4 regions of the Nocardiopsis sediminis genome follow, and region 4 is predicted to be linked to each of the others. Evidence: riboswitches for the same ligand, from Rfam matches in the RefSeq annotation. Region 4 holds a riboswitch; each other region holds the start of a gene.
What was found. Region 4 has a riboswitch for S-adenosylmethionine ahead of thrC (threonine synthase). Riboswitches for the same ligand answer to the same signal wherever they lie in the genome.
Positions count from the first base shown of each region.

Region 1: another riboswitch for S-adenosylmethionine. It lies ahead of ACFOVU_RS15820 (ABC transporter substrate-binding protein); the one in region 4 lies ahead of thrC (threonine synthase).
Region 2: another riboswitch for S-adenosylmethionine. It lies ahead of ACFOVU_RS13605 (TIGR04028 family ABC transporter substrate-binding protein); the one in region 4 lies ahead of thrC (threonine synthase).
Region 3: another riboswitch for S-adenosylmethionine. It lies ahead of ACFOVU_RS02390 (peroxidase-related enzyme); the one in region 4 lies ahead of thrC (threonine synthase).

Region 1 covers NZ_JBHSBH010000010.1:181,891-187,243, reverse strand. Annotated here, with positions in the region: gene ACFOVU_RS15830 (hypothetical protein) at 157-1,332, shown strand; gene ACFOVU_RS15825 (GAF and ANTAR domain-containing protein) at 1,432-2,217, opposite strand; SAM riboswitch class IV at 2,535-2,655, shown strand; gene ACFOVU_RS15820 (ABC transporter substrate-binding protein) at 2,740-3,843, shown strand; gene ACFOVU_RS15815 (ABC transporter ATP-binding protein) at 3,810-4,976, shown strand; gene ACFOVU_RS15810 (ABC transporter permease) at 4,976-5,353, shown strand, end outside.
Region 2 covers NZ_JBHSBH010000008.1:402,074-407,426, forward strand. Annotated here, with positions in the region: gene ACFOVU_RS13595 (alpha-L-rhamnosidase) at 1-1,828, shown strand, start outside; gene ACFOVU_RS13600 (LacI family DNA-binding transcriptional regulator) at 1,877-2,947, opposite strand; SAM riboswitch class IV at 3,235-3,352, shown strand; gene ACFOVU_RS13605 (TIGR04028 family ABC transporter substrate-binding protein) at 3,414-5,060, shown strand; gene ACFOVU_RS13610 (ABC transporter permease) at 5,136-5,353, shown strand, end outside.
Region 3 covers NZ_JBHSBH010000003.1:222,236-227,588, reverse strand. Annotated here, with positions in the region: gene ACFOVU_RS02405 (NAD-dependent epimerase/dehydratase family protein) at 1-658, shown strand, start outside; gene ACFOVU_RS02400 (SDR family NAD(P)-dependent oxidoreductase) at 713-1,438, opposite strand; gene ACFOVU_RS02395 (MarR family winged helix-turn-helix transcriptional regulator) at 1,509-2,060, shown strand; SAM riboswitch class IV at 2,278-2,385, shown strand; gene ACFOVU_RS02390 (peroxidase-related enzyme) at 2,474-3,679, shown strand; gene ACFOVU_RS02385 (ABC transporter substrate-binding protein) at 3,756-4,832, shown strand; gene ACFOVU_RS02380 (FecCD family ABC transporter permease) at 4,838-5,353, shown strand, end outside.
Region 4 covers NZ_JBHSBH010000013.1:255,069-260,421, reverse strand. Annotated here, with positions in the region: gene groL (chaperonin GroEL) at 1-813, opposite strand, end outside; gene ACFOVU_RS21410 (ubiquitin-like small modifier protein 1) at 1,145-1,420, opposite strand; gene thrC (threonine synthase) at 1,515-2,780, opposite strand; SAM riboswitch class I at 2,793-2,934, opposite strand; gene ACFOVU_RS21400 (alpha,alpha-trehalose-phosphate synthase (UDP-forming)) at 3,306-4,745, shown strand; gene ACFOVU_RS21395 (GrpB family protein) at 4,831-5,353, opposite strand, start outside.

The sequences.
Region 1 (5,353 bases), on a different contig from region 4:
CTGCGGTGACGTTCGCCCCGCAGCGGACGGCCGCCGAAAACCTCGTAGGCGCAGGGATATCCGCGAAATTTCGGGCGATCCATCCTGAACTTCTCCACCACCTCAGGCGTCACACATAGGTCATGTGATGTTCACCGAAAGAGAGCAGGTGGGTAGATGGCAAACGCCAGGCGGCTCGCGAAGCGGGCCGGCGTCGGTGCGGTGGCGTCGGTCGCCGTTCTGGGACTGGCCGCCACCATCCCGACGTCGGCCGCCGAGGAATTGCAGGACGTCTTCGCCGCGGGAGACGAGTCGTCCACCGGGGAGGCCGCGGCCGCCGGCGAGTGGCGCGAGGCGTTCGCCGCGAAGGGCATGGACGTCATGTACACGTCCCTCGCCGCCGCCGACGCGGAGAACGTGTGGGCCCTGGGCTCGCAGTACCCCGACGACAGCGACACGCCGCGCACCTTCGTCCAGCGCTATGACGGCGCGGAATGGACCCAGGAAGAGGTCCCGGCCGACTGGACGCTGGAGCCCGAGGTCGCGGGCGCCTCCGGCCCGGACAACGTCTGGGTGGTGGGCCCCACGGCCGACGGCGTCGGCGCGATCCGCTACGACGGAACGGACTGGACGTCCCACGAGATGGACGCCGGGCTGACCCCCAACGACCTCGACGTCATCGCCGAGGACGAGGCATGGCTGCTGGCCGAGGACGCCGCCGGCGAAACCCGGGCGGTCCGCTTCGACGGCGAGATCTGGCGCGACTGGACCTCGCCGCCGGCCGGGACCAGCCAGGCGATCGACGGCATCGACGGCGAGACCGTGGTGGCGGTGGGGAGGAACGACGCCTCCCAGCCCTCCGCCGCGCTCTACGACGGCACGGAGTGGACCGACCTGGAGGTCCCCGAGGTCGAGCTGCCCTCGGAGATCGCCAGCGCAACGTTCAACGACGTGCTGGTGCGCGCCGGTGACGACATCTGGGCCGTGGGCTACGTCCATGACCTCAACGATGACGACATCAACGACTACTGGCCGCTGACCGCGCACTACGACGGTCAGAGCTGGGATGTCACCGTCGATGAGGAGCCCAGCGGCGAGCTGGTGGCGGTCGAGGACGACGGCGCGGGCGGCGTGTGGATCCAGGAGGAGTCCTGGGACCCGACGTTCGTGCACCACGACGCCGCCGGTGAGGTCACCCGCGACACGCCGGACATCGAGAACTACGACCTCAACGTGCGCGACCTCGCCCTGATCCCGGGGACGGAGGCGCTCGTGTCGGCCGGCTCGGCCTACGACGAGGGCGACCCCGACGTCCCGACCGGCTACGGGGTGGTGCTCGCCTCGGGCCTGTAGGCCCATCGCGTCGCCCCCGTCCCCCGGTGGGGCGGGCGGGGACGGCGCCGCGGAGGGGTCCGGCCAGTGGCCGGGCCCCTCCGTTCTTGTGCGGGCCGCTCAGGCGGGTTCCGCGGAGCCCGCCGGGGCCGGTCCCGCGGGCGTGTCCGCGGACCCGGTGGCGTCGTCGCCCGGCGGCGCCGGGTCCGGCACGGCGGCGGCGCCGGTCACGCGCAGGGCGACGTCGCGGAGCTTGGTGTTTGTCTGCATGGAGGCCTGCTTGAGGACGTCGAGGGCCTGTGCGTCGCTGAGCCTGTGGCGTTCCATCAGGATGCCGACCGCCGCCCCGATGTCGTGGCGGGTCTCAAGGCCCGCGCGGACGGTGGCCTCGCGCTCGGTGGAGGCTATGGCCACGGCGGCGTGGGAGGCGAAGACCCACCCCGTCTCCTGTGAGGCGGCGTCGAAGGCGCCGGTCCGGGTGGCGTACATGTTGAGCGACCCCAGCGTCCCGTCGTGGGTGAACAGCTCGAAGCCCATCATGGAGCCGATGCCCATGGCCACGGCCCGCGGCCGGTAGGCGGGCCACCGGTCCTCGCGGGCCATGTCGTCGATCCGGAAGGTCGGCTCGCCGCGCACGGCGTCCAGGCAGGGGCCCTCGTCGCAGTCGAACTGGGCCTGGTCGGAGGCGCGCGGGAGCTCCCCGGTGGCCGCGGCGGTGCTGAAGGTGCGCCCGGGCCGGTCGACCATGAGGATCCCGGCCTCCTCGCAGCCGTGGAGCGTGTGCACGGCCAGCCGGACGATCGCGTCCAGGACGTCTTGGACGGAGTCCTCGCAGAGCAGGTCGCGCGCCATGTCGGCGAAGATGCGGGGGTAGTCGCGCGCCGGCGCCTTGGCGGGTTCGTGCACGGCCTCTGCTCCTCGGCTGCCCTCGCCCGCGGGTGGGGCGAACCTGGCGCGGCCTCTACCCACGACCCCGCCCGCTACTCCTGCCCGGCCGCCCCCTCCCGGGGGCCGTTGTGGCGCGCCGCGGTGCGCGCGGGTCGCCCCTGTGACACCCTGCGGTCGAATGGACCCGCAGATCGGCCCCTATGCGCGGTGCCGGAGCGGCGCGGCTGCGGGGACGGGGAGGCCGGCGCGGGCCGGCCGATCCGGGGCGGGGGTGCGGCATGACACATCCGACACTCAAGAGTGGAAATGTCGGGATTCTCTGTTATGTTGATCTTCGTCACGAGTTCCAGTGGAAAGCCCCGGCTGGCTGGACGGCAACCCTCCTCCGCGGCGGGGTGCCCCGGGTGAGGACACGGCCGTGGCCGGCGCCCGAGGCGCCGGCGGCAAGCGCGGAGCCCCGGTAGCGGGCCCCGGCCCCTCGCGCAGGGCGCTTGCCGCCGCAGCCCCGGTCGCCGCGAACTCCAGGCGAAGGGACGCCCGATGCAATCCACGACGCGACGCAGGGTCGCACTGACCACCGGCGCGGCGACGTCCGCGCTGCTCCTGCTGGCCACGGCCGCCTGCGGCGGCGTGGACACCTCCGGCGGCGGGGGCGGTGCCGGCGAGGAGATCACCGTCACCGCGTTCGCCGGCCCGTGGGGCGAGCTGTTCTCGGAGTCCTTCGTCGCGCCGTTCGAGGAGGAGACCGGCATCACGGTCAACGTGGTCAGCGGCGCCGACGCCGACTGGCTCACCCGGCTGCGCGCCGCCAACGGGGAGAACCCGCCCTTCGACGTCGTGGCGCTCACCTCCGAGACCTTCCACCAGGCGGTCAACAACGACGTGCTCCAGCCGCTGGACACCACCCGCCTGGAGCACTGGTCCCAGCTCGACCCCGTCCTGGTGGAGCAGTCCACCGTGGAGGGGTCCGCCTACGGCGCCCCGCTGACCACGGGGTCGCTGGGGCTGCTGTACCGCACGGACGAGATCGACGAGGCCCCGCAGGACTGGACCGACATCTTCAACGACCAGTACTGCGGCCACGTCGCCCTGCCCCCGCTGACCTACAACGCCGGCCTCCAGTTCTTCTCCGCCCTGGTCGCCCAGAACGGCGGCAGCCTCTCCGAGCCCGCAGCCGTCGACCGCGCCTTCGAGCAGCTGGAGAAGCTGAAGGACTGCGTCTCGGCCTTCCCCGCCGACGCCGGGTCCGTCTCCACCACCATCCAGAACGGCGACGCCTGGATCGTGCCGTTCTGGGACGGGCGCGCCTTCGCCATGGAGGCCGAGGGGCAGCCGATCGGGTTCAGCTACCCCACCTCCGGTGCTGTGGGCGCCCTGACCTCCTACTACATCCCGGCGGGCACCGAGAACACCGACGCCGCCTACGAGTTCCTCAACTACCTCACCTCCGCCCAGCACCAGAAGCCCTTCGCCCAGGGCACCTTCTACGGCGGGGGCAACGACTCCATCGAGTACGACCCGGAGTTCTCCGCCAAGGTGGAGTACGGGCCCGAGGTCTACGAGGGCTTCACCTGGGTCGACTACGACGCCGCCACCCCCAACCTGAACGAATGGCAGCAGCGGTGGAACGAGATCTTCCAGTAGGCGGCCCCGGCCGCGAAGGGGCCGGGACCGACGACGAGCACGTCCTCGTCGAAGGGCTGACCGCGGGCTACGACGGCACCGGCGTCCTCGACGTCGACCGGCTGGCCATCCGCCGCGGTGAGTTCCTGTCGATCCTGGGCCCCAGCGGCTGCGGCAAGACGACCCTGCTCAACTCCCTCGCCGGGTTCGTGCTGCCCACCGGCGGCCGGATCACCATCGACGGGGCCGACCTCACCGACGTCCCGCCGCACCGGCGCGGGCTGGGCATGGTCTTCCAGAACTACGCGCTGTTCCCGCACATGACGGTCGCCGAGAACGTCGCCTACGGGCTGCGGGTGCGCCGGGTGGAGCGGGCCGACCGCATCGAGCGCGTGGCCGAGGCGCTGCGCCTGGTCGGCCTGGAGGACTACGCCCGGCGCCGCCCCCGGCAGCTCTCCGGCGGCCAGCAGCAGCGGGTCGCCGTGGCGCGTGCGCTGGCCACCCGGCCGGCGGTGCTGCTGCTGGACGAGCCGCTGTCCAACCTCGACGCCAAGCTGCGCCGTGAGATGCGGGTCGAGCTGCGCGAGCTCCAGCAGCGCCTGGGGATCACGATGGTGTTCGTGACCCACGACCAGGAGGAGGCGATGTCGCTGTCGGACCGCATCGCCGTCCTCAACGGCGGCCGGGTCGAGCAGCTGGGCACCCCGCAGGAGGTCTATGCGGCCCCGGTGAGCCGGTTCGTCGCCGAGTTCGTGGGCGCCGCCAACGTGTTCGAGGGCGTCGCCGGAGACGGCGGCGAGCTGGCGGCCGGCGACGCGCGGGTGCGCACCGGCCTGGCCGGGCTCGCACCGGGCCGGCCCGCCGCGGTGGCGCTGCGGCCGGAGAAGGTCGCGGTCGGCGCCCAAGGGACCGCCGTGCCCGAGGGGCGGGGGTCCGCCGACGGCGTGCTCGTCTACCGCGCCTTCCTCGGCGACGGCTGGCAGGCGGAGATCGAGCTGGCCGGGGGCGCGTCCCTCGGTGCCCGCACCGCCGCCGAGCCGCCGCTCCCGGGCACGCAGGTGACCGCCCACTGGTCGCCCGATGACGTGATCCGCTTCGCCGGACCGGAGGACGCCGGTGCCGGCGCCGGGGCGGCCGGGCACGGGGCCCGGTGATGGCGGCCGGCCACGCCCCCTCCCCCGCTGCGGCCCCGGCCCGGCGCCCGCCCCGGAGGGGCGCCGGGTTCGTGCTGCCCGCGGTGGCGTTCCTGGCGGCGTTCTTCGTGGTGCCGCTGGCCCGGGTGCTCTCGCTGAGCCTGCACCCGGTCGACGCCAACGGCAACCCGCTGCCCGAGTACTCCCTCGTGCAGTACCAGCGGGTGTTCACCGAGGCGTTCTTCTCCGACGCCCTGGTGCGCAGCCTGCTCACCGCCCTGCTGGTCACCGCGTTGTGCGTGCTGCTGGGCTACCCCGCGGCCTATGCGCTGGCGAAGGCGCGGCCGGGGGTGCTGCGCACGCTGATGTTCGTGGTCGTGCTGTCGCCCCTGCTCACC
Region 2 (5,353 bases), on a different contig from region 4:
CGACGCCGTCATCGCACCGCCCATCGGCTGGTCACCGGCGCCGCCGGTCCGCCGCATCGAGCAGATCGCCCCCCGCTCGGTGACCCGCCTGCCCGGCGGCGCCCACATCGCCGACTTCGGGCAGAACGCCAGCGGGTGGATCACCCTGCGCGACCCGGGCCCGGCCGGCACCCGCACCGTGATCGACCACGGCGAGCACCTCGACACCGACGGCGACCTGACCACCACCCACCTCGACAGCATGCGGCCCGGCGAACCGCCCTTCCGCTTCGTCCAGCGCGACGAGGTGATCGCGTCAGGCGAGCCCGGGGAGGTGTTCGAGCCGCGCCACACCGTCCACGGGTTCCGCTACGCCCGCCTCACCCGGGGCGGGGCGCCGCTCGACCCCTCGGCCCTCACCATGCAGGTCGTCCACACCGACCTGCGCCGGACCGCGACCTTCGCGTGCAGCGACCCCGACCTGGACCGCCTCCACGCGGCGGCCGACTGGAGCTTCCGCGGCAACGCGGTCGACGTCCCCACCGACTGCCCGACCCGCGAACGGGCCGGCTGGACCGGCGACTACCAGGTCTTCGCCCCCACCGCCGCCCGGCTCTACGACGTCGCCGGCTTCAGCCGCAAGTGGCTGCGCTCGGTCCGCGACGACCAGCTCGACGACGGCCGCATCGCCAACATCGCACCCGACCCGGCACGGCGGAAGGTCCACCGCGACGATCCGCTGGCCGACGGGATCACCGGCTCCGCCGGCTGGGGCGACGCCATCGTGCTCGTGCCTTGGGTGATGTACGAGACCTACGGCGACCACGCGGTCCTCGCCGAGAACTGGGACGCCATGGTGCGCTGGGTGGAATGGGCGCTGACGACCGCGCGCACCGCCCGCCACCCCTCGCGGATCGAGCGCTCGGCGCAGCCGCTGCCGCACGAGGAGTTCATCTGGGACGGCTCCTTCCACTGGGGGGAGTGGCTGGAGCCCAAGAAGCGCGCGGCCGACGGCTCCCTCATCGACCCGATCCAGGCCGACCCCCGCGCCTGGTACCTGGCCGACAAGGGCGAGGTCGGCACCGCCTACCTCTTCCGCTCCGTGCAGACCCTCGCCGCGATCGCCGGCGTCCTGGGCCGCTCCGGCGACGCCGGGCGCTACAGCGCGATCGCCGAGCAGGTGCGGGCGGCGTGGCGAAGCGAGTTCTGCGACCCGCAGGGGCGCATCACCCCCGACACGCAGGCCGCCCACGTGCGCGCCCTCGCCTTCGGCCTGGTGCCGACCCACCTGCGGGCGCGCGCCGCCGACCGCCTGGTGGCGCTCATCGCCGAGGCCGGCGGGCACCTGGGCACCGGGTTCCTCTCCACCGCCGACCTGCTGCCCGTGCTCGCCGACACCGGCCACGCCGACACCGCCTACGCGCTGCTGCACCAGCGGACCTCCCCGTCCTGGCTCGGCATGCTCGACCGCGGCGCGACCACCATCTGGGAGGACTGGGACGGCGTCGACGCCGATGGAACCGCCACCGCGTCGCTCAACCACTACAGCAAGGGGGCGGTCGTGGGCTTCCTGCACACCCACACCCTCGGGCTGCGGCAGGCACCGGGGTCGGTGGCGTGGGAGTCCTTCACCGTCGCCCCGGCCGTGGACCCCTCGCTCACCTGGGCGCGCGGCACGTTCGAGAGCCCCCAGGGCACCATCACCGTCGGCTGGCGCATCGAGGACGGCGACCTCGCGATCACCGTCGACGTGCCCCCGGGGTCGGCGGCGGAGGTCCGCTTCCCCGACGGCACGACCCTCCGAGGCGGACCCGGCTCCCTCTCGGACCGCCGCCCCCTGCCCGGATGAGCCGGCCCCGGCGTCTCGAACCGCTCGCCGCCCGATCCGTCGACGCCGTCAGCGGCCGGGGGCCGCCGTCGACCCCCGCAGGATGAACTCGGTGCCGACCCGCCGGGGCTCCGGGGCACCGGCCTGCCCTGCCTCCCCGGCGTCCTCGGCGGTGGTGGCGATCAGCCGGTGCACCGCCTCCTCGCCCGCGAGGTCGAGCGGGGTCCGGATCGTCGTCATCGGCGGGGAGGTGAAGTCCGACCCGAAGATGTCGTCGAAGCCCACGATGCTCAGGTCGCCGGGGATGTCCATGCCGGCGCCGCGGTAGGCGTCGAGCAGGCCGATGGCCATCAGGTCGTTGTAGGTCACCACCGCGGTGACCCCCGACGCCCGGACCCGGCGCAGCGCCGCGCGGCCGCCGTCGCGGGTCGGGTCGTTGGGGCCGATCTCCACGATCGCCATCCCGCGCTCGGGCGCCTCGTCCAGCAGCGTGTTCCAGCGGAGCTCGTTCATCCACGACACGCCGGGCCCCGACAGGAAGGCGATGGACCGGTGGCCCAGCGACGCCAAGTGGTCCAGGGCGTCGCGGATGCCGGGCACGACATCGGGCACGATCCCCGGAACCGCCCCCACCCGCCGGTTGACGGTGATGAGCGGCTTGCGGTCGGCCAGCGCCTCGATGTGGTCGTCGTCCATCCGGGAGGAGACCAGGACCAGCCCGTCGACGGACAGCAGGAGCCGCTCGGCCGTCTGCGCCTCCAGCTCGACGGACTCCTGCGACTCGGCGAGGACCAGCGTGTAGCCCGCGGCCGCGGCGATGCGCTCGGCGCCGCGCACGAGGGTGAAGTAGACCGGGTTGGTGATGTCGGAGAGGATCAGCCCGATGGTGCTGGTCCGCCCGGTGGGCAGCGCCCGCGCCATGGGGTTGAGGCGGTAGTTGAGCTCGGCGGCCGCCTCGCGGATCCGCTGCTCGGTCTTGGCGTTGATCCGCCCCGGCTTGTTGAGCGCCCGCGACACCGTCGAGGGGCTCACCCCGAGATGCCGGGCGATGTCGTAGATGGTGGCGTGTGGCTTCCGGTTGCCGTTCGAGCGTCGCGCCGCGCTGTGGTGCTCCTCGGGGGCCACGGTTCTCCTCGTCAAGGTCGGTGTCCCCTCATGGTGGCATACGGCCTTCCCCGGAGGGCCCGCTCCGGAGCCGGGGCTCCGGCGCGGGTGGCAAACGATTGTCGGTTTCAGGGTCACCCGATGGGCCGCCGCGCGCTGTGTCCGCGGGGCCACCTGCGCCCCTTCGCTCATCGCCGGCGGCGAACGCGGCGCCGTCATCGGCCTCGACGGCGCCGTGAACCGGCTCCGGATACGTCCCGCCGGAACGTGACACCGAGCCGAAAACCTATTTTTCCTACCCATATGGTATGTTTTCTGCTCGTGGTCCAGAGTTCCGCTGTCCGGCTCGGCGGGCGGAACAGCAACCCTCGTGCGGCGGTGGGGTGCTCCCGAGCGCGACCAGGCGCCCGCCGGCCCGCCCGACGGACGCAAGCGCCCCCCGTACCCTGCCTCGCCCCCGCGAACGGTCGCCCGCGCCGGCCCTCCCCCTGAGAGGAAGAACGTGTCCCACTCCACCACGTCGGTCCGCGCCCTGGCCCTGGTGGCCGCGTTCGCCGTCCTGGCGCTCACCGGCTGCGGTCAGGACTCCTCCGCCGGCGCAGACGGCGAGCCCGTCACCGGCGGCAGCCTGGTCTACCTCGAACACCAGGCCCACGACAGCCTGTATCCGCCTTCGGCCGGCTTCTACCCCAACGGCGGACTCGTCAACAACATCACCGACCGGCTCGTCCACCAGGACCCCGAGACCCTGGAGCTGGAGCCCTGGCTGGCCACCGACTGGGAGGTCAACGACGACGCCACCGAATACACCTTCACCCTGCGCGACGACGTCACCTTCTCCGACGGCTCACCCCTGACCGCCGAGGTCGTCGCCGCGAACTTCGACCTCTACGGGCTGGGCGACCAGGACCGCGCCCTCATCGTCTCCGAGGCGATCAACAACTACGAGCGCAGCGAGGTCGTCGACGACACCACCGTGCGCTTCCACTTCAAGGAGCCCTCGCCCGGCTTCCTCCAGGCCACCTCCACCATCAACTCCGGCATCCTCTCCGCAGAGACCCTCGAACGGGCCTTCGAGGACTTCGGCCCCGGCAACTCCACCGAGATCATCGGCACCGGCCCCTTCGTCATCACCGAAGAGGAGGTCGGCACCGAGCTCACCCTCACCGCCCGAGAGGACTACGCCTGGGCCCCGCCCGGCAGTGACAACCAGGGCCGCGCCCACCTCGACGAGATCCTCATCAGCGTCACCCCCGAGGACAGCGTCCGCGTGGGCTCCCTCACCTCCGGGCAGGCCGACGTCGTCCGCTACGTCGAGGCCCAGGACGAGGAGCAGGTCGAAGAGGCCGGGTTCAGCGTCCACGCGCCCCAGACCAACGGGGTCAACAACAGCCTGGGGCTGCGCTTCGGCAACGAGATCCTCTCCGACATCCGGGTCCGCCAGGCGCTCATCGCCGGCATCGACCGCCAGGAGGTCGTCGACACCGTCTACACCGACCGCTACCCGGTGGCCACCTCCATCCTCAGCAGCACCGCCCTGGGCTACACCGACCAGTCGCAGCACCTGGAGCACGACCCCGAACGCGCCGCCGACCTGCTGGAGGAGGCCGGGTGGACCCCCGGCCCCGACGGGATCCGCGAAAAGGACGGCACCCCGCTGACCCTCGTCGTCAACGAGGCCGCACCCCAGCCCCGCTCATTCGAGGCGCTCACCCTCATCAGCCAGCAGCTCGCCGGGATCGGCGTGGACCTCCAGATCCTCACCGCCGACGCGGGGACCTACGCCGAAGCAATCAACGACCCCGACCAGGTGCAGATCTACCACTCCATGGTGGGGCGCGCCGACCTCGACGTCATCAAGAGCCAGTTCCACTCGCAGAACCGCAACACCCTCCTCAACCGCGACCCCGGCGACGACTCCATCGAGGACCCGGAACTGGAGGAACTCCTCGAAGAGGTGGCCTCCACCCCCGACCCCGGCGAACGCGACGCCGCCTCCGCCGCCGTCCAGGAGTACCTGGCCGAACAGGCCTACGTCATCCCCCTGTTCGAAGAGCCCCAGGTCTACGGCAGCGCACCCTACGTGCACGGCCTCGCCTTCGAGTCGGTGGGCCGGCCCGCCTTCCACGAGGCGTGGCTGGCGGACTGACCCCGCGCCCGCCCCGGCCCCGGTCTCCGGGGCGGGCCCCGCCACCCGCCACCACACACATCCGAAGAGGTCGGATTGAACCACGCTCTACGGCGGTCCGGGCAGGCCCTCGTGGTCCTGCTCGCCGCGTTCACCGCCGCCTTCATCCTGCTCCAGGCCATGCCCGGCGACGCCGTCATGATCAAGTTCGAGAACCCCGAACTGGGGCTGTCCCCCGAGCAGATCGCCGCCCTGCGCGCTGCCTACGGCGTCGACGCCCCGCTGTACCAGCAGTACCTGCACACCCTGCTCGG
Region 3 (5,353 bases), on a different contig from region 4:
GGCCCTGGACACCGGCGCCCGGGTGATCATGGCCAGCACCAGCGAGGTCTACGGCAAGAACCCCGCCGTGCCGTGGGCGGAGGACGACGACCGCGTCGTGGGCCCCACCTCGGCCGAGCGCTGGACCTACTCCTCCAGCAAGGCCCTGGCCGAGCACATGGCCTTCGCCCTGGCCCGCGGCCACGGGCTGCGCGCATCCGTCGTCCGCTACTTCAACGTCTACGGGCCGCGGCAGCGGCCGGCCTATGTGGTCAGCCGCAGCATCCACCGGGTGCTCAACGGGCTGCCGGCGGAGGTCTACGACAGCGGGCACCAGACCCGCTGCTTCACGTTCATCGACGACGCCGTCGAGGGCACACTGCGCGTGGCGGCCGAGCCCGGGGCGGCCGGTGAGTGCTTCAACATCGGGGGCCACCGCGAGACCACGATGGCCGAGGCCGTCGGCCTGGTCACCCGCCTCGCCGGCGCGGACCACCCGCCGCGGACCCTGGTGACCGCGACGGCCCTGGGCGACGGCTACCAGGACATCGACCGGCGCGTGCCCGACACCGCCAAGGCGCTGCGCATCCTGGGCTGGCGCGCCGAGACACCCCTCGACGAGGGGATCGCCCGCACCATCGCGTGGGCCCGCGCCGCCCCCGGGTGGCTGGCCTCGTGACCGGCCCGGCGCGGGCGCGCGCCGGGCCGGAGGGCGCAGAGGATCGAGGGGCGTTCAGCGGGTGGGGTGGGCGCCGCCGTTGACCGCGAGGACCTGGGCGGTGATCTGGCGGGCGGAGCCGGAGGCGAGGAAGTGGACGGTCTCCGCCACTTCATCGGGGGTCCCGACGCGGCCGGTCCGGGTCATGGCGATGAGCTGTTTGCGGCGCTCCTCGGACAGGCTGCCGCGGAAGAACTCGGTGTCGTCGATGAGGCCGGGCGCGACCACGTTCGCGGTGACCCCGCGCGGCCCGAGCCGGCCGGATTCGTAGACGTTCCAGGATGCGAGGGCCGCCTTGGCCACGCCGTAGGGGCCGGAGCCCTTGTCGGCGGCGATGGAGCCGATGCTGATCACGGACCCGCCGTCGGCGAGCCGGTCGCGCACGGCCTCGGTCATGAGCACGGCGGTGAGCAGGTTGGCGTCCATGTTGGCGCGCCAGTTCCCCGCGAGGGTCGCGAGGTCGCGCGCCGGCTCCCGGTCGAAGTCGGTGTTGCCGCCGGCGCAGTTGACCAGGACGTCGACCCGGCCGGGGAGGTCATCGGCGAACGCGCCGACCTGCTCGGGGTCGGTGCCGTCGCAGACGGCGGCGCTGACGCTGCCGCCCTCCTCCTTTGCCGCGGCCTCGATCGGGCCGCGACGGCGGCCGGTGATGATGACGGAGTCGCCGGATCGTGCGAACGCCGCGGTGATGGCCCGGCCGATTCCCGTTCCGCCTCCGGTGACGATGACGGTTCGTGCCATTTGGCCCCTCCTCAAGGTAGGGTTCAGACCTAAACGAAATATATCATTTAGATCTGAACGTAGGCCTTGCATGCCGAACGACCGCCTGGACCCCGACGACCCGATCGACGCCATCTCCCTGGCGTGGCTGCGCGAACGCCCGGAGACCCCCGTCACGAGCATCGGGATCGTCACCCGGATCTGGCACGCCGCCAAGCTCCTGGGCGAGGAGCGAAGACGCGTCCTCGCCGCAGCGGGGGCCGACCCCGCCACCCTGGACCTGCTCAGCGTCCTGCGGCGGAGCGGGCCGCCCTACCGGCTGACCACCCGCGACCTCGCCGAGCGCACCATGGTGACCCCCGGGGCGATCTCCCAGCGCATCACGCGCGCCGAGCGCGACGGCCTGGTCGAGCGCAGCCCGCGCGGCGACGGCTCGCGCGCGGTCGACGTCACCCTCACCCCGGCCGGGCACGACACCGTCGAGCGCCTGGTGGACCGGGTCCTCGGCCGCGAATCCGAGCTGGTGGCCGGGCTCGCCCCCGGCGACCGGGACGCACTCGACCGCCTTCTGCGCGCGCTCCTGGGCGACCTGCACACGGAACTGGGCACCGCGAGCCCCACCCAGGTCGGAACCGGCGGCTGAGGGGCGGCCGGGACCGCCCTGCGAAGGCGTTCCCGCTGCGGTCGGCGGACGCCGCGGACCGCGGTGACTGCGCCGCCCAAGGCGGCGTCGGCCGGCGGCTGGACGCGCTCCCACACCCCTGGAACCGGTCAACGGTCGCAATTCCTACCAAATGTGTCGCATTTGTCACCTTCAACCGGCTTGTGCGCGTTTGGCGAGATCGTTTACGTTCGTCGCAGGTCAAGAGTGCCAGCGCGAAGATCCGGCTTGCTGGCCGGCAACCTCCTGCACGGCGGGGTGCCTCCGGAGTTACGACCCGGCTGCGGGAACGCGGCATGCGTGCACGATCGGGGCACCCCGGACCGTCCGGTCCGCAGCCCCCGCCCGGCTCCTGCCCTCCCTCCCGCCTCCGGCACGATGAGAGAGCGGAGACAGTGAGCAGCGCGCACAGCACCGATGCCGCGGCGGGCGACGCCGCCGCCCCCGACACCGTGGGCGGCCTGGCCCGCCTCAGCACAGCCGTCGAGGCGGCCCGCAACGCCAAGCCCGAGTTCCCCCGCGAGGTCCAGGCGGCCTATGACGCCCTGTTCACCGTTGCGGGCCCCGTGGCAGCCCCGGTGCGCCGGGGCCTCGCCGCCCTCGCGGCCCGCCGGCACGGAGCGGCCGACATCGTCGCCCACCACGCCGGCCTCGGCGCCGACCCCGCCCTCTACGCCGACGAACCGCCGGCCGACCCCGCGCTGCGGGCCGCGGCCGAGCACGTCGACCTGCTGACCACCTCCCCCGCCCTGGTGCGGCGCGAGGACACCGACCGGCTCGCGGCAGCGGGCTGGACCCCCGACGAGATCATCGTGATCTCCCAGGTCGCCGCGTTCACCGCGTTCCTGGTGCGGCTCGTGCACGGCCTGCGCCTGGTCGACGGCGCCGCCCAGGCCACGGACGCCCCGCTGGAGCGCCCGACGCCGGCGCGCGGCCGGACCAAGAGCACCGCCACCACGGCGGCCAACGGCGCCGAGCGCCCGGTCGCCTACACCCAGGAGCTGCTGTCGTGGACCCCGTGGGTCCCGCCCGTGGAGCCCGGCGACCTCACCGACGAGCAGAAGGAGGCGTTCGCCGGCAAGACCAACGACGCCTACTTCCGGCTGCTGTCGCGCGCACCCGCCCTGCTGCGGGCGCGCACCGCGGTGGACTACGCCGTCTTCTACACCCGCGACGGCCTCCCGCGCGCCGAGCGCGAGCTCGCCGCGGCCGCCGCCAGCAAGGTCAACGACTGCGTGTACTGCGCATCGGTCCACTCGCGCAAGGCGTCGCAGATGTCCAAGCGGACCGCCGACGTCCAGCGCGTGCTGGACGCCTCGCTCCCCCGCGACCACGACTGGAAGGCGCTGGACCTGTCCCCGCTGTGGGACGGCCAGGACGCCCGCTGGTCCGCCGTCGTCGCCTTCGCCGCGGCGCTGTCGACCACCCCGGCGTCGGCCACCGAAGCGCACCTGGCCGACCTGCGATCGCACGGGATCACCGACGTCGAACTGGTGGACCTGGTGGGGTCGGTCGCGTTCTTCGCCTGGGCGAACCGGCTGATGCTCACCCTCGGCGAACCGTTCCGGCCGGGCACCGAGCCCGCCGCCGGCCCGGCCTGACCCGGCCCGACCCCGCCGCGCCCCCTGCCCCCGCGCCGGTCGTCCCACCCCGCACCACACCCGGAAGAGGCACCCCATGCCACAGATACGCCGCCGCACCCGACCATTCACCGCCCTCGCCGCCGCGGGCGTGCTCGCGACCCTCATCGCGGGCTGCGGCGAGGTCGTCCCCGAATCCGACGGCGCCGCCGCCGAGTCCATCACCGTGGTCGACGACGCCGACCGCGAGGTCACCATCGAGGGCCCGGTCGAGCGCGCGGTGGTCCTCAACAGCTACGGCAACGAGTTCGTGCGCGCGATCGGCGCGGGCGACACGATCGTGGGCGTCGACAAGGTCTCCGCCGAACGCCTCCCCTACATGGGGTTCGGCGAGGACGAGGTCGTCAGCGAGGACCTGTCGGAGATCAACTTCGAGGCGGTCGCCGAGCTCGACCCCGACGTGTTCATCCTCCCCCGCAACGGAGCCTGGGAGGAGGCCGCCGCCCAGCTGGAGTCCTTCGGGATCCCGGTGGTCGTGGCCACCGCCTGGGACTTCGACGTCTTCCACGAGACGATGGACCTCCTCGGCGAGGTCTTCGACCGCCCGGACCAGGCCGCCGAGGTCGCCGGGTTCTACGACGAGATCTTCGGCGTGATCGACGAGCGGGTCGAGGGCACCGAGCCCGTCCCCGTGTACTGGGAGACCGTCCAGCCCTACCTGACCGTGCTGCCCGGTTCCGGCTTCGACCAGATCATCACCGCGGCCGGCGGCGAGAACGTCTTCGGCGACGTCGAGACCGGCGGCGACGTGCAGTCGGAGACGACGGTCGACCCCGCCGCCGTGGCCGAGCGCGACCCCGCCCTGATCATCCACGAGTTCGACCCGGCCGCGGAGCCGACCGGCTCCGGCCGCTTCGACGACCTCGGCGACGACCTGCTGGGCCGCCCCGGCTGGCAGGACATCGCCGCCGTCCAAGACGGCGAGGTCTACGTGAGCAACGGGTGGGCCACCAGCGGCCTGTCCAAGGCCATCGGCGCCCTCTACCTGGCGACCTGGCTGCACCCCGACGAGTTCGCCGACATCGACCCCGAGGAGTACCTGCGCCGCTGGGTCGAGGACTACCAGCAGACCGAGTTCGCCGGCGCCGACGAATACATCCGGAAGGTCGGGTGACCGGTATGGCGACCACGACTCCACCGAAAGCGGCGGAGCCGGAGGATGCAACGGCCGGCGGCGCACGCGCCCCGAGGCGCCGGGGCGCGCTGCGCGGCGCCGTCCTGGCCGCGGGGGCGGCGGCCTCGGTCCTGGCGGTCGCATGGTGCGTGACCATCGGCACCGCCGGGATCACCGCCGTCGATGTGGCGAGCGCGGTGCGGCTGTCGCTCTTCGGCGGCACGCTCGCCGCCGACTTCGAGCGGTCCTACTCCATCATCACCGAGCTGCGCCTGCCCCGGGCGCTGCTGGCCTTCGCCGCCGGCGCCGCCCTGTCGGTGGCCGGCGCGGTCATGCAGGGCCTGCTGCGCAACCCGCTGGTCAGCCCGTTCACCCTGGGGGTGTCCCCGGCGGCGGCGTTCGGCGCCTCACTGGCCATCCTGCTCACCGGCGGCGCATCCGGGTCGGCGTCGTGGCTGGTGATCCTCAGCGCGCTGGGGACGGCGCTGCTGGTGTCGGCCCTGGTGCTGGGCCTGGCATCG
Region 4 (5,353 bases):
CTTGAAGGTGCCGCGGATCTTGTTGAGGACGAGGGTCTGGAGCGCGCCGCCCTCGAGGTCCTCGGCGATCAGGACCAGCGGGCGGCCGGCCTGAAGGACCTTCTCGACAACGGGCAGGAGCTCGTTGTTGTTGGAGATCTTGGAGTTGACGATGAGGATGTAGGGGTCCTCGAGGACCGTCTCCATGCGCTCGAGGTCGGTGGCGAAGTAGGGCGAGATGTAGCCCTTGTCGAAGCGCATGCCCTCGGCGAGTTCGAGCTCCAGACCGAAGGTCTGGCCCTCCTCGACCGTGATGACGCCTTCCTTGCCGACCTTGTCCATCGCCTCGGCGATGGCGTCGCCGATCTGGGTGTCGCTGGCGGAGATGGAGGCGGTGGAGGCGATCTGCTCCTTGGTCTCCACGTCCTTGGAGATGTTGGCCAGCTCGTCGCTGATACGGGCGACGGCGGCCTCGATGCCGCGCTTCAGGCCGACGGGGTTGGCGCCCGCGGCGACGTTGCGCAGGCCCTCGCGCACCAGGGCCTGGGCGAGGACGGTGGCGGTGGTGGTGCCGTCACCGGCGACGTCGTCGGTCTTCTTGGCGACCTCCTTGACGAGCTCGGCCCCGATCTTCTCCCACGGGTCCTCGAGCTCGATCTCCTTGGCGATGGAGACACCGTCGTTGGTGATCGTGGGGGCGCCCCACTTCTTCTCCAGCACGACGTTGCGGCCCTTGGGGCCGAGGGTCACCTTGACGGCGTCGGCGAGCTGGTTCATGCCGCGCTCAAGGCCGCGCCGGGCTTCCTCGTCGAACGCGATCAGTTTGGCTGCCATAGACTTCTTGTCCTCCCGAGACCGGGCTGGTACGCGTGGGAACGAGCCGATGCCCGCGACGGACGGCCCCGGCTCGCCCCGGCAACCCGTCTGCCGGAGGCCGCGGCCTCATCGTCTCGATCCGGAATTAGCACTCCTCATCTCAGAGTGCTAAGAGTCCCATTTTTAGCACTCTCGATGGTCGAGTGCAAACGACCTGCGCTCGAATTCGCCGAGCGATCACCCGCAGGTCAACCCGGCCCTCAACGCCGAAACCCGCACCCGCCGGAACGGGGCCGGGGGATGCGGGCGGGGGGTGTTCGGCGGCGGCGCTGCGGGCGCCGTGCGGGGCTCAGCCGCCGGCGACCGCGGGGATGATCGAGACCTCGGTGCCGTCGGCGACCGCGGTGGCCAGGCCGTCGGCGAAGCGGACGTCCTCGTCGCCGACGTAGACGTTGACGAAGCGGCGGATCTTGCCGCTGTCGTCGAGGATCCGCGCCCGGATACCGGGGTGGTCGGCCTCAAGGTGGTCGAGCACGTCCTGAAGGGTGGCCCCTTCGGCGGTGACCTCGGCCGCGTCCTTGGTGTAGGTGCGCAGGATGGTGGGGACGCGAACGCTGACGCTCATGGCGTGTGAACTCCTTGTCTTCAGGGATCGGCGCCGGCCCGGGCAGGTCCGCGGGCCGGGACTGCGGCGGCCGGGTGGGCCGCCGGTGGCGGCGTCAGAGCAGCCCGGCGTCCTTGAACGCCTTCAGGGACGGCTTGATGGTGGCGGTCACCCCGGCCTCGACCGCGTTGAGCGTCTTGAGGCCGTCGCCGGTGTTGAGCACGACGGTCTCGGCGGCGGGGTCGAGGGCGCCCTCGGCGAGCAGCTTGCGCAGCACGCCGGTGGTCACCCCGCCCGCGGTCTCGGCGAAAACGCCCTCGGTGCGCGCCAGCAGGCCGATGGAGTCGACCACCTCGGCGTCGCTGACGTGGGCGACCGCGCCGCCGGTGCGCCGGCAGATGTCGAGCACGTAGGGGCCGTCGGCCGGGTTGCCGATGGCCAGCGACTTGGCGATGGTGTCGGGCTTGACCGGCTGGATGACGTCGTGGCCCTGCTCCCAGGCGCGGGCGACCGGCGAGCAGCCGGTGGCCTGGGCGCCGAAGATCTTGTAGGGGCGGTCCTCGACCAGGCCCAGCTTGATCAGCTCCTGGAAGCCCTTGTCGATCTTGGTGAGCTGGGAGCCCGAGGCGATCGGGATGATGATCTGCTCCGGCAGCCGCCAGCCGAGCTGCTCGGCGATCTCGTAGGCCAGCGTCTTGGAGCCCTCGCCGTAGTAGGGCCGGAGGTTGACGTTGACGAACCCCCAGTCCTCGCCGGCGGGGTCGCCGATCAGTTCCGAGCAGAACCGGTTGACGTCGTCGTAGTTGCCGTCGATGGCGACCACGCGGCCGCCGTAGACGGCCGCCATGATGACCTTGCCCTCTTCGAGCCCGGCCGGGATGAACACGCACGAGCCGAAGCCGGCGCGCGCCGCGGCGGCGCCGACCGCCCCGGCGAGGTTGCCGGTGGAGGAGCAGGACAGGGTGCGGAACCCGAAGGTGCGGGCGGCTTCGACGGCGATGGCCACCACGCGGTCCTTGAAGGAGTGGGTGGGGTTGCCGGAGTCGTCCTTGACGTGCAGTGTGCGCATGCCCAGCTCGGCGGCGAGGCGGTCGGCGCGGACCAGGCGGGTGAGGCCCGGGTTCATGTTGGGCAGCTCGGCGACGTTGGCGGGTACCGGCAGCAGCCCGGCGTAGCGCCAGATGCTGGCGGGCCCGGCGGCGATGGAGGCGTGGCTGACCTCGCCGAACTCGTAGGCGACCTCAAGGGGGCCGAAACAGAACTCACACGCGAAGCGCGGGCCGAGCTCGTAGCGCTCGCCGCATTCGCGGCAGGAAAGGGCCACTGCGGGGCCGAAAGGGCGGGCGGTGGTGGCACCAGGGCCGGTGGCGGTCATCGCCATGCGAGGCGTCTCCCCTCATCTTCCCTGTGAGCCGATCTGGCTCCAGGACGGAGTTGGCACCTGCCCCGGCCGCCCCGCAATTTCCGCGGAATCGCACGCCGAGATGGTTGCCGGGGCTTCGCAGGGCCGTTCCCTCCACCCCTCTGGATGAGCAATATGAAGTTGTCGGTGATCCACTCGGGATACGTTCGCCACTGTAACCGACCGCCCCTCGGCTCTGCCATCCGGGGTGACCGGGATGACAGCGGGTCGGCGGCGGCGAGCGGGGGCGTGGCCAGGGCCGCCGCGCGGGCCTCGCTCGGGCCCGGAGCCTGTGTGCGGCAGGGGGTGCGTGCCCGCGCTTCCGCTTCCGTATCCGGGCGGACACGCCCCGAGAGGGACGGACATCTCGGCAGGTTTGGGTTCCTCTGTGACGGGCGAGACCTATGACACCTTCCCGTACACCCACCCGCCCCTCCGCCGGGCGGGGGCCGGGTGGTCAAATGGGAATCCGGCCCGGATGTCATGCGAGAGGTGGACGATCAGGTGGACAAGGCACAGATCCTCGTCGCTTCCAACAGGGGACCGGTGTCCTTTTCGATCGATGACGACGGTGCGCTCCGCCACCGGCGCGGAGGCGGCGGGCTCGTGTCCGGCCTCAGCTCGGCCGCCGCCCAGGCCGACACGCTGTGGGTGTGCGCCGCCCTGTCCGACGCCGACCGCCAGGCGGCGTCGCGCGCCCCCGAGGGCCGGCTCGACCGGGCCGGGTTCGACGTCGGCGGCACCAGCGTGCGGATGCTCGACATCCCCCCGGCGACCTTCGCCAACGCCTACACCTCGGTGGCCAACTCCACGCTGTGGTTCGTCCACCACATGCTCTACGACACCCCCAACAAGCCCGGCTTCGGGGCCGAATTCCGCGCCGAGTGGGCCGACTACCGCGCCTACAACACCGCGTTCGCCGAGGGCCTGCTCACCGGCTCCGCCGACAACGCCCGGGTCGCCGTGCAGGACTACCACCTGGCCCTGGTGCCCCGGATGCTCCGCGGCCGCCGCCCCGACCTGCGCATCTCGCACTTCTCCCACACCCCGTGGGCGCCGCCGGAGTATTTCCGGATGCTGCCCACCGACATCGCGCGCGAGCTCCTCGAGGGCATGCTCGGCGCCGACCGCCTGGGCTTCCTCAGCCGGCGCTGGGCCGACGCCTTCCTGCGCTGCTGCGAGACGTTCCTGCGCGCCGATGTCGACTGGGACAAGCGCACCGTCGAGTACGGCAGCCGGGTGATCGGCGTGGCCGTGTACCCGCTGGGCGCCGACGCCGAGGGGCTGCGCGAGCGGGCCGCGGCCGACGACGTCGCCGAGCGCCGCGCGGCGCTGCGCGAGCGGGTCGGCGACCGCCGGCTCATCGTCCGGGTCGACCGCACCGAGCTGTCCAAGAACATCGTGCGCGGCCTCGAGGCCTACCGGGAGATGCTCCGCGACCACCCCGAGTGGCACGGCCGCGTCACCCACCTCGCGTTCGCCTACCCCAGCCGGGGCGACGTCCCCGAGTACCGCGAGTACACCGAATCGGTGCTCCGGGTCGCCAAGGAGATCAACGAGGAGTTCGGCACCGACTCCTGGACCCCGCTGATCCTCGAGGTCAACGACGACTACCCGCGTTCGCTGGCCGCCTACCGGCTGGCCGACGTGCTGCTGGTGAACCCGATCCGCGACGGCATGAACCTGGTCGCCAAGGAGGGGCCGGTGCTCTCCGACGACGGCTGCGCACTGGTGCTGTCGACCGAGGCGGGCGCCGCCGACGAGCTCGGCGCCCACGCCCTGCTGGTCAACCCCTACGACGTCAGCGAGACGGCGCGCGCGCTCCACACCGCGCTGGAGATGCCCGCCGAAGAGCGCCGCGAGCGCAGCGCCCACCTGGCCGAGCAGGCCACCGCGGTGTCGCCGCAGCGCTGGTTCGGCGACCAGCTGCGCGCGCTCGGCTGACGGCCGCCGATGGTCGTGCCCGCGGCGGCTCCGGCGGTCGCCGCGCGGCGGTGTCCCGGTGCGCCCGGACTCCGTGAGCGGGGTGTCAGGAGCGCGACATGATCTCGTCGATGACCGGTGACTTCGCGTCGGCGTAGTCCTGGAGGCTCTCCCACCGCCGCTCGGCGAGCCCGCGCTTGGTGCTGGCGTAGAGCTCGTGGTCGCCGGGGTGGGTGCGCAGGTGGTCGCGGAAGCGCAGCATGCGGTCGGCCTCGCCCGAGCCGGCCCCGAGCACGTGCAGGTCGATGTTGACGTCGGGGCCCTTGAAGAGCCTGCGGCCGTCGCCGCCGGGGTCGCGGTCGACCAGCGTGTACCCGGCGCCGGCCAGGGGCGGCAGGTAGGCGTCCTCGTCGGCGGGGTCGGCGACCAGCAGCAGCAGGTCCACGCACGGGGTGGCGGTGAGCCCGGGTACCGAGGTGGAGCCGACGTGCTGGAGGTCGAGCACGGAGTCGCCGAGGGCCTGGCGGATGCGCCCGGCTTCACGGTGGAAGAGGTAGGGCCATTTGACGTCGTAGTCGGCGACGGGGACGCGGCCGTCGACCAGCCGCCGGCCGGCCGGCGGCGCATCG